DNA from 3 places in the Buttiauxella sp. 3AFRM03 genome. Region 2 is predicted to be linked to each of the others. Evidence: riboswitches for the same ligand, from Rfam matches in the RefSeq annotation. Region 2 holds a riboswitch; each other region holds the start of a gene.
What was found. Region 2 has a riboswitch for thiamine pyrophosphate ahead of thiB (thiamine ABC transporter substrate binding subunit). Riboswitches for the same ligand answer to the same signal wherever they lie in the genome.
Positions count from the first base shown of each region.

Region 1: another riboswitch for thiamine pyrophosphate. It lies ahead of thiM (hydroxyethylthiazole kinase); the one in region 2 lies ahead of thiB (thiamine ABC transporter substrate binding subunit).
Region 3: another riboswitch for thiamine pyrophosphate. It lies ahead of thiC (phosphomethylpyrimidine synthase ThiC); the one in region 2 lies ahead of thiB (thiamine ABC transporter substrate binding subunit).

Region 1 covers NZ_CP033076.1:4,734,821-4,738,097, forward strand. The annotation lists gene D8682_RS23530 (LuxR C-terminal-related transcriptional regulator) at 205-807, opposite strand; TPP riboswitch at 1,063-1,159, shown strand; gene thiM (hydroxyethylthiazole kinase) at 1,194-1,982, shown strand; gene thiD (bifunctional hydroxymethylpyrimidine kinase/phosphomethylpyrimidine kinase) at 1,979-2,788, shown strand; gene D8682_RS23545 (GntR family transcriptional regulator) at 2,859-3,277, shown strand, end outside.
Region 2 covers NZ_CP033076.1:3,795,988-3,799,264, reverse strand. The annotation lists gene sgrR (HTH-type transcriptional regulator SgrR) at 7-1,686, shown strand; TPP riboswitch at 1,732-1,831, shown strand; gene thiB (thiamine ABC transporter substrate binding subunit) at 1,869-2,852, shown strand; gene thiP (thiamine/thiamine pyrophosphate ABC transporter permease ThiP) at 2,828-3,277, shown strand, end outside.
Region 3 covers NZ_CP033076.1:2,736,816-2,740,092, reverse strand. The annotation lists gene thiC (phosphomethylpyrimidine synthase ThiC) at 1-1,566, opposite strand, end outside; TPP riboswitch at 1,655-1,765, opposite strand; gene D8682_RS14240 (Rsd/AlgQ family anti-sigma factor) at 1,817-2,320, opposite strand; gene nudC (NAD(+) diphosphatase) at 2,414-3,187, shown strand; gene hemE (uroporphyrinogen decarboxylase) at 3,222-3,277, shown strand, end outside.

The DNA.
Region 1 (3,277 bases), 940 kb from region 2:
GAGATTGCATCGCTAAAATTAATCAGAAGCTAAATGATTTAGACTTCTGATTATATCGTTACAATGTATTCTGTCAGAAAATAAAAATATAATATATTAGGCATGCCTTAAGAGCATGTAAGTAGTTTCTTAAAGAGATAATAACATTTGTGGGTGTTAAATGATAAGGAACGCTAACTAGTCGTTGCGGCGCAAAAATATTGGCTAATGAATTAAAGAAAGAAGATGGATTTTTATAAAGTTCATCAACTCATACTGGTCCCGGATTTTCAGTTTTTTCATTATCACTTTACGATATATTCTTGCAGTATCTTCCTCTATCTGCATTAGATGGGCCGCATCCTGTAGCGAATGTCCCCGGGCGATGTAGATAAGTAACTGCCGTTCAGCACTGGTGAAATTGCATGTGGTGCAGTAGTAGCAAATCCTGGCAGACACCGCCGTGGTGTTGTTTCTGCGCCAGCCAGCCTCCGTCCAGTGGGCTATTTTACGGGTGACTTCATCAACCTCATCTTCGCGAAAGATAACCGGAAGCATATACAGGCATGGGCGGAACATGAGGCTTTGGTGTTCTTTATGTCGGCAAATAAGAATAACTCGTTGGGATTTTGTCGCATTGGGAATTTCAAAACAGTCAGCAGTAAACCAATTATCAGCCAGTGACATAAAAACAATATCGGCAGTACTATGTTCTTCGCCGGGTAAAAAATAAAAATCTTCATTTCGCTGGCGGTAAATTTTTTCAATGATAATTTTTAGACCATGAGCAAAATGACTATTATTTTCCCGTATCGCAATTGTAAGCATGGGGTTTCTCGGTGAGTAATAGAACGGATAACGATCGTAATGAAATAAATACTGAAATTAAATAACCTGAAACTTAATTGACAACTCGCTCGGGATGAGACATTGCCAGGGGATTTCCTGGTGGTTGGTAGCCAAGTGAAGAAATGGCGAGAATTAAAAAAATGAATCAACCCATTTAGCCCACAGTGATATCCCTGGTTTACAGCGCTGGCCACTCGCTTTATCCTGATGGGCGATTAATCACATATACGATTAATCAATGACTCGGGGTGCCCTTCTTTGTGAAGGCTGAGAAATACCCGTACCACCTGATCTGGATAATGCCAGCGTAGGGAAGTCAGATGCCTGTCCGGCATCCCTTCTTCACGCCGGACAGGAGCTTTATGATGCAGCCTGACCTGCTACCCGGCCACCGCGCCGTTTTGTCTTTACAGCAACTTCGCAACATTTCCCCGCTTGTTCACTGCATGACTAACGACGTCGTGCAGAGTTTTACCGCCAACGTTTTGCTGGCTATAGGTGCGGCTCCCGCCATGGTGATTGAAGCACAAGAAGCCGCTCAATTTAGCCCGGTTGCCGACGCGCTGCTAGTCAATATTGGCATGCTGACAGCCGATCGCCGTGATGCCATGCTTGCAGCCATTCATGCTGCAAATGAATCCGCCACACCCTGGGTGCTGGATCCGGTTGCCGTTGGCGGCCTGACGTTCCGTACTCAATTCGCCCATCAGGTGCTCGCGCTAAAACCTGCGGCCATTCGCGGGAATGCATCTGAAATCCTCGCACTGGCGGGGGAGCATTCTGGTGGAAGAGGCGTGGATAGCACCGATGATGCGTTTTCCGCACTACCTGCGGCGCAGGCGCTTGCTCGACTGACTGGCGCGATTGTCGCGGTGACGGGTGAGCGTGATTACATTACTGATGGTGAAAACAGCTGGAGCGTGGCGGGCGGCGGCATTTTGATGACGCGTGTGGTCGGCACCGGTTGTGCGCTTTCAGCGGTAGTTGCCGCCTGTTGCTCTTTGCCGGGCTCGCGGCTGGATAACGTCGCTGCGGCTTGCCAGTTTATGAAGTTTGCAGGCCAGCAGGCTATATCCGCCAGCTGTGGTCCCGGGAGTTTTATTCCGGCATTTCTCGATGCACTTTACGGGCTGAATGGGGAGGCGTTGGCATGAAAGGGTTAACACGTATCAATGCACTGACCATTGCCGGAACCGACCCGAGCGGCGGCGCGGGTATTCAGGCCGACCTGAAAACTTTCTCGGCGTTGGGGGCATATGGCACCAGTGTGATTACCGCGTTAGTGGCGCAGAACACGCGTGGCGTGCAGTCGGTTTATCGTATTGAACCGGCCTTTGTTGCCGCGCAACTGGACTCCGTGCTCAGTGATGTGCGCATCGATACCATTAAAATCGGCATGTTAGCGGAAACCGATATTGTGGAAGCGGTGGCTGAACGGCTGGCGTTTTACCACGCACAAAATGTCGTGCTCGATACGGTGATGCTGGCGAAAAGTGGCGATCCTTTGCTTGCGCCCTCGGCGGTTGACAGTTTACGCCGTCGGCTTCTGCCGCAAGTGGCGCTGATTACGCCGAACCTGCCGGAAGCCGCCGCCCTGCTGGATGCCCCACACGCACGCAATGAACACGAAATGAAGCTACAGGGCGACGCATTGTTAGCTATGGGCTGCAAAGCGGTGCTGATGAAAGGCGGACATCTTGACGATGCTGAAAGCCCGGATTGGCTATTTACCCGCGATGGCGCACAGCGCTTTACCGCGCCGCGCGTACAAACGCGCCATACTCATGGCACTGGCTGTACGCTTTCTGCGGCACTCGCCGCACTTTATCCACGCTATCACGACTGGCCGCAAACAATTCTGGCGGCGAAAACGTGGTTGTCTCAGGCTTTAGAGCAAGCAGATTCGCTGGAAGTGGGTAACGGAATTGGACCGGTGCATCATTTTCACCAATGGTGGTGATTGAGGTAATACCACTATAAGACCATTGAGTTATACTGGTTTCACCTTATCTTCCGGACATTTGCGCGACATGGAACAGGTTCACACTCAGCTCATTGAGCAACTTATCCAGCGGTTTTCGCAGGCTGATAACACGCCGCTGTATTTGAAATTCGCCGAAACGGTGAAGGCGGCAGTACGCAGCGGTATTTTGCCCCAGGGCAATATTTTGCCGGGCGAACGCGATCTCAGCCAGTTGACTGGCGTTTCGCGCATTACGGTGCGCAAAGCGATGCAGACGCTGGAAGACGACGGCGTGGTGACGCGATCCAGAGGTTACGGTACGCAAATTAACTCCACTTTTGAGTATTCGCTCAAAGAGGCGCGCGGGTTTTCTCAACAGGTGGTTTTGCGCGGTAAAAAGCCGAACACGCTGTGGGTCAATAAACGGGTGGTGAAATGCTCGCCGGAAGTGGCAGAACAATTAGCCGTGGCGGCAGATAGCGACGT
Region 2 (3,277 bases):
TCTTTTATGTCGTCTGGTCGTCTGCAACAACAGTTCATCCGTTTGTGGCAAAACTTTGAAGGTAAGCCGCAAGAAACGACGTTGAATGATTTGGCCGATTTGCTGAATTGCTCCCGCCGTCATATGCGTACATTGCTTAGCGCGATGCAGGAAAAGGGCTGGCTGAGCTGGAAAGCGGAAGTCGGGCGCGGCAAGCGTTCACAGCTTGAGTTCTTGTATACCGGCCTTGCACTCCAGCAACAGCGCGCCGAAGACCTTCTTGAGCAGGACAGAATTGACCAACTGGTGCAGATAGTCGGCGATAAAGCCGCCGTGCGCCAAATGCTGATTTCTCACCTTGGGCGCAGCTTCCGGCAAGGGCGGCATATTCTGCGCGTTCTCTACTATCGCCCGTTACTCAATCTGTTGCCCGGTTCCGCTTTGCGCCGTTCAGAAACGCATATTGCCCGGCAAATTTTCAGCGGACTGATCCGTATAAATGAGGAAAATGGGGAACTGGAAGCGGATATTGCGCACCACTGGCAACAAATATCCCCATTACACTGGCGTTTTTATCTGCGCCCCGGCATTCATTTTCACCATGGCCGTGAGCTGGATATGCTGGATGTGACGACGTCCCTGCAACGCATCAGCTCTTTGCCGCTGTATTCGCATATCACGGAAATTACTTCTCCGACGGCCTGGACGCTGGATATTAAGCTCTCACAGCCCGATAACTGGCTGCCGTGGTTGCTGGGTAGCGTTAACGCGATGATCCTGCCGCGCGAATGGCAAACCTTAAGCCATTTTTCCCGCCAGCCAGTCGGCACCGGTCCCTATTCGGTGGTGCGCAATAATACTAACCAGCTGAAAATTCAGGCCTATGACGATTACTTTGGTTATCGCGCATTGATTGACGAAGTGAATTTCTGGGTGCTGCCGGACATTGGTGAAGAGGTCAGTTGTGCGGTGCAATTATCGGGAATGCCCGACAGCGAGAAAGCCGTCGAAAGCCGCCTTGAAGAAGGCTGCTACTACATTTTATTTGATAACCGCTCAAGCGCCGGCAGCAATAAAGAAGTGCGCCGCTGGCTCAGTCATGTGCTGGCACCAATTCATCTGCTGTATAGCGCGGGCGAGCAAAACCAGCAGTACTGGTTCCCGGCTTACGGACTGCTGCCACGCTGGCACCACACGCATCCACAACCAGCCGTCGAAAAACCGGCCGGGCTGGAATCCGTGACGCTGACGTTTTATCGCGATCACGTCGAACATCGGGTAATCAGCAAAGTGATGGAAGAATTGCTGGCACGTGTTGGCGTAAAACTGGTGGTGCAAGAAGTCAGTTATGAAGAGTGGCATCAGGGCGATGCCGTCAGCGATATCTGGCTCAATAGCGCGAATTTCACCCTGCCGTTAGAGTTTTCGCTTTACTCGCATCTTTATGAAGTGCCGCTGATTCAAAAGTGCATTGCTATCGACTGGGAAACGGATACCCGCAACTGGCATAACGGCGAGCTTTCTCTGCCTGAGTGGTGCCAGAACCTGGTTGAAAACAATGATATTTTACCGTTAATCCACCACTGGCTACGCATCGAAGGGCAACGCAGTATGCGTGGTGTGCGCATGAACACACTGGGATGGTTTGACTTTAAATCGGCGTGGTTTGCCCCACCGGAGCCAACACCCCTGCGGCTTGAAATATGACGGGTATAATGCTTTCGAATCATTCACAAAGTTATTACAATGCACGCGTTCTCAACGGGGTGCTAAGACGAAAGTCTGGCTGAGATAATACCCGTCGAACCTGATCCGGATAACGCCGGCGAAGGGATTTGAGGCTCTATTCTCAAATGTCCTTTGCCACCCCTAATTCTAAGAGGTGCAAAGTGTTCAAAAAATTCCTGCCGTTGCTGGCACTGATCGCCGCCCCCGTTTTTGCCAAACCCCTGCTGACTGTTTATACCTACGACTCCTTTGCTGCCGACTGGGGGCCAGGGCCTGCGGTGAAAAAAGCCTTTGAGGCTGACTGTAATTGCCAGCTGAAATTCGTGGCGCTGGAAGATGGCGTTTCGCTGCTCAACCGCCTGCGGATGGAAGGTAAAAACAGCAAAGCTGACGTGGTTCTGGGACTGGATAACAACCTTCTGGAAGCTGCCGCGCAGACTAAATTATTTGCGCCGAGCAAAACAGACATTAGCGCGTTGAAGATCCCTGGCGGCTGGACAAACGACACTTTCGTTCCCTTCGATTACGGCTATTTCGCTTTCGTCTACGATAAAAACAAACTGAAAAACCCACCGAAAAGCCTGAAAGAACTGGTCGAAAGTGACCAACAATGGAAAGTGATTTATCAGGACCCGCGCACCAGCACACCAGGCCTGGGCCTGCTGCTGTGGATGCAGAAAGTGTATGGCGATAAAACGCCTGAAGCCTGGGCAAAGCTTGCGAAGAAAACGGTCACCGTCACCAAAGGTTGGTCCGAGGCTTATGGCCTGTTCCTGAAAGGTGAAGGCGATTTAGTGATGAGCTACACCACCTCTCCGGCTTATCACATTATTGAAGAGAAAAAAGATAACTATGCTGCGGCTAATTTTAGCGAAGGGCATTATTTACAGGTGGAAGTGGCCGGACGCCTGGCATCCAGCAAGCAGCCTGAACTGGCTGAAAAATTCATGAAATTTATCACTTCACCGGGCTTCCAGAACACTGTGGCCACCGGCAACTGGATGTATCCGGTGACCGATGTGAAATTGCCTGAAGGATTTAACGGGCTGGTCAAACCGAACAACACGCTGGAATACAGCGCCGCAGAAGTGTCTAAACAACGCGCCAACTGGATTAGCGAATGGCAACGCGCCGTCAGTCGCTAATTCCCGGCTGGCTGATTCCAGGGCTATGTGCCGCCACACTGGTGGTAGCCGTAGCCCTGGCGGCTTTTATGGCGTTGTGGTTTAACGCGCCACAAACCGATATCCGTGCGCTGGTGCAGGATAGCTATTTGTGGCACGTGCTGCGTTTCTCTTTCTGGCAGGCGTTTCTCTCAGCAAGCCTTTCCGTGTTCCCGGCTATTTTCCTCGCTCGCGCCCTGTATCGCCGCCGCTTCCCTGGGCGCGTTGCGCTGTTACGCCTGTGCGCAATGACGCTGGTTCTGCCCGTGTTGGTGGCGGTATTCGGGATTCTGACAGTGTATGGGCGCGAAGGCTGGCTGGCCGTGTTGTGCGCAAGGCTTGGCATCGAATGGAGTTTCTCGCCTTACGGCCTGAAGGGCATTCTACTGGCCCACGTCTTTTTCAAC
Region 3 (3,277 bases), 1.1 Mb from region 2:
TGCAATCTTGTAAGTAATCAGCCCTTGTTTCACATCTTCTTTGTTTGGCAGGCCGAGATGCTCTTTTGGCGTGACATAACACAGCATCGCGCAACCAAACCAGCCGATCATCGCAGCACCAATGCCTGAAGTGAAATGGTCGTAACCTGGTGCGATGTCTGTGGTTAACGGCCCGAGGGTATAGAAAGGTGCTTCGTGGCAATGCTCCAGTTCTTCGGTCATGTTGCGGCGGATCATCTGCATCGGCACATGTCCTGGGCCTTCAATCATCACCTGTACGTCATATTCCCAGGCGATTTTGGTTAACTCGCCCAGCGTGTGGAGTTCAGAGAATTGAGCTTCATCGTTGGCATCCTGAATAGAGCCAGGACGCAGGCCGTCGCCTAAAGAGAGTGAAACGTCGTAAGCCGCGCAGATTTCACAGATTTCGCGGAAGTGCTCATACAGGAAGTTTTCCTGATGATGCGACAGGCACCATTTCGCCATAATCGAACCACCGCGCGAAACAATCCCGGTGAGGCGTTTGGCGGTCATCGGCACGTAACGCAGCAGCACACCGGCGTGAATCGTGAAATAGTCCACGCCTTGCTCGGCCTGTTCCAGGAGTGTGTCGCGGAACATTTCCCAGGTCAGGTCTTCGGCAATGCCATTCACTTTCTCCAGCGCCTGGTAAATGGGCACGGTGCCGATGGGGACCGGGCTGTTACGCAATATCCATTCACGGGTTTCGTGAATATAGCGGCCGGTAGACAGATCCATCACGGTGTCAGCACCCCAGCGCGTTGACCACACCAGTTTTTCTACTTCTTCTTCAATCGACGACGTAACCGCCGAGTTACCGATATTGGCGTTCACTTTCACCAGGAAGTTACGTCCAATAATCATCGGCTCGGATTCGGGATGGTTGATGTTGGCGGGGATAATTGCCCGTCCAGCAGCCACTTCGTCGCGCACAAATTCCGGCGTGATATTTTCTGGCAGACGAGCGCCAAAACTCTGGCCTGGATGCTGGTGGCGTAACACTTCATCGCGAATGCGTTCGCGACCCATGTTTTCACGGATGGCGATGAACTCCATTTCTGGCGTCACTTTTCCCTGGCGTGCATAGTGCAGTTGCGTGACGGCTTTCCCGGCTTTAGCCCGCTTAGGCGTGAGCTGTGTTTCGAAACGCAATTCATCCAGACCGTCATCGGCCAGGCGCTCTTTGGTGTAGGCAGAACTGCTATCGGTCAGGATTTCGCAATCATCACGTTCGGTAATCCAGTTTTCGCGCAGTGGCGAAAGACCGCGCAGGACATCAATGCTGATTTCCGGGTCGCCATACGCGCCAGAAGTGTCATAAACCGGGATGGCATCATTGGGGGTGAACTGGGGATTTTCTTTACTGCCGCCCGTGGCGGTTGGGCTAAGTTGGATTTCACGCATCGGGACGCGGATATCTTCACGCGAGCCGGTAAGGTAAATGCGCTGAGAGTTAGGGAAAGCAGTGCCTTCCAGGGTATTGATAAAATGTTGGGCAGCAGCGCGCTGTTCGCGGCGGTTTGATTTTTTTTCAGTAATAGACATAGCTCATTCCAGTAAATATCAAGGAGTGGCTTGTCAGAACAACGGAGGAGTAATGAATGTGGACCGCCCGCGCACGGGTGAACCCAAAAGCAGAATTACTCTTGTTCCCTTCGCAGGTATTAGCCTGATCAGGTTCCGCGGATCCCGAATTAACGGTCTCAGCCGGTGCTTGACGCACTCGGCACTCCGACAAGAAGAAACCCGTATTACTACGGGTCGCTATGTAAACTACTCGTTAACAACGCAGAACTCAAGCAGGGCGTGCCAGCCCGCCGCTCTCATTAGCACTGTTATCTAAATCGTGGTTGGATGCTAACAGAATGAGCTTATCTTCCAGCGAAAAACGTGATTCCAGCGCTTCACCGATACCGGACAACGCTTTCTGGAACTCAATGTAGTTATCATCATCGATCGCGCTCTCGAGATGCGAATCGTAGAAATCCATGATGTGCTGGGTATTGGCTTCAATCTGAGAGTAGAGGTGAGTGGCGGCTAAATGTGGGTTACTGCCTTCCATTTCACTGATAATACGTTCATAAATATTGAAATGGCCGGATGAAAGATAATCCACCAGGTTGTGGCAAAAATTATCCAGAGCCTTTTCATCGAGCGCAGTATGGGATTCCTTGTTAGGCTTTATCCCAACCATATTGTAGTAAGCCACCAATAATTGTTTGCGGGCATGAAGCCATTGGTCGATTAACGCATTACTACCACCAACGCGCTCAGTCAGATTTTCTAACTGGTTAAGCATGATTGACTCCGTGAGTAAAATGTAGCGCAAACGTACCCAAAATAGTTATGACTATTTGTTTATACCAGCGAACTCGGGGATGTGCACCAGGTTATGGAACGTGTAATTCAAAAGTTAGATCAAGGCTGGTTTATCGTCAGTCATGAGCAAAAATTGTGGTTACCAAAAGGTGAACTACCTCACGGAGCAGCGCAAGAATTCCAGCTTGATGGTGCGATGGGGATGCCCATCGGTGAGTGGGAAAATGAGCCGGTATGGCTGGTGCGGCAAAATCGCCGTGCGGATATGGGCTCTGTTCGTCAGGTCATTGACCAGGATGTGGGGTTGTTCCAGCTCGCCGGGCGTGGTGTGCAACTGGCGGAGTTCTATCGCTCGCACAAATTCTGCGGTTATTGCGGCCATGAGATGCACGTCAGCAAAACCGAATGGGCGATGCTGTGCAGCCATTGCCGCGAACGCTACTACCCGCAAATCTCACCGTGCATCATTGTGGCTATTCGCCGCGATGACCATATCCTGCTTGCCCAACACACGCGCCATCGCAACGGGATTTACACGGTATTGGCTGGGTTCGTTGAAGTCGGGGAAACCCTTGAACAAGCGGTGGCACGGGAAGTCATGGAAGAAAGCAGTATCCGCGTGAAGAATTTACGCTATGTGACGTCGCAGCCGTGGCCGTTCCCGCAATCGCTGATGACCGCATTCATGGCGGAATATCACAGCGGTGAGATTGAAATCGACCCGAAAGAGTTACTTGATGCAGGTTGGTATCGCTACGATCAATTGCCATTATTGCCTCCGCCAGGCACGGTCGCGCGCCGTTTGATTGAAGATACTGTCGCCCTGTGTCGCGCGGAATATGAGTGATAAACTGGCGGCATACAGCCAAAGGAAATTAAACATGACTGAACTGAAGAACGATCGTTACCTACGGGCGCTGCAACGCCAGCCTGTAGA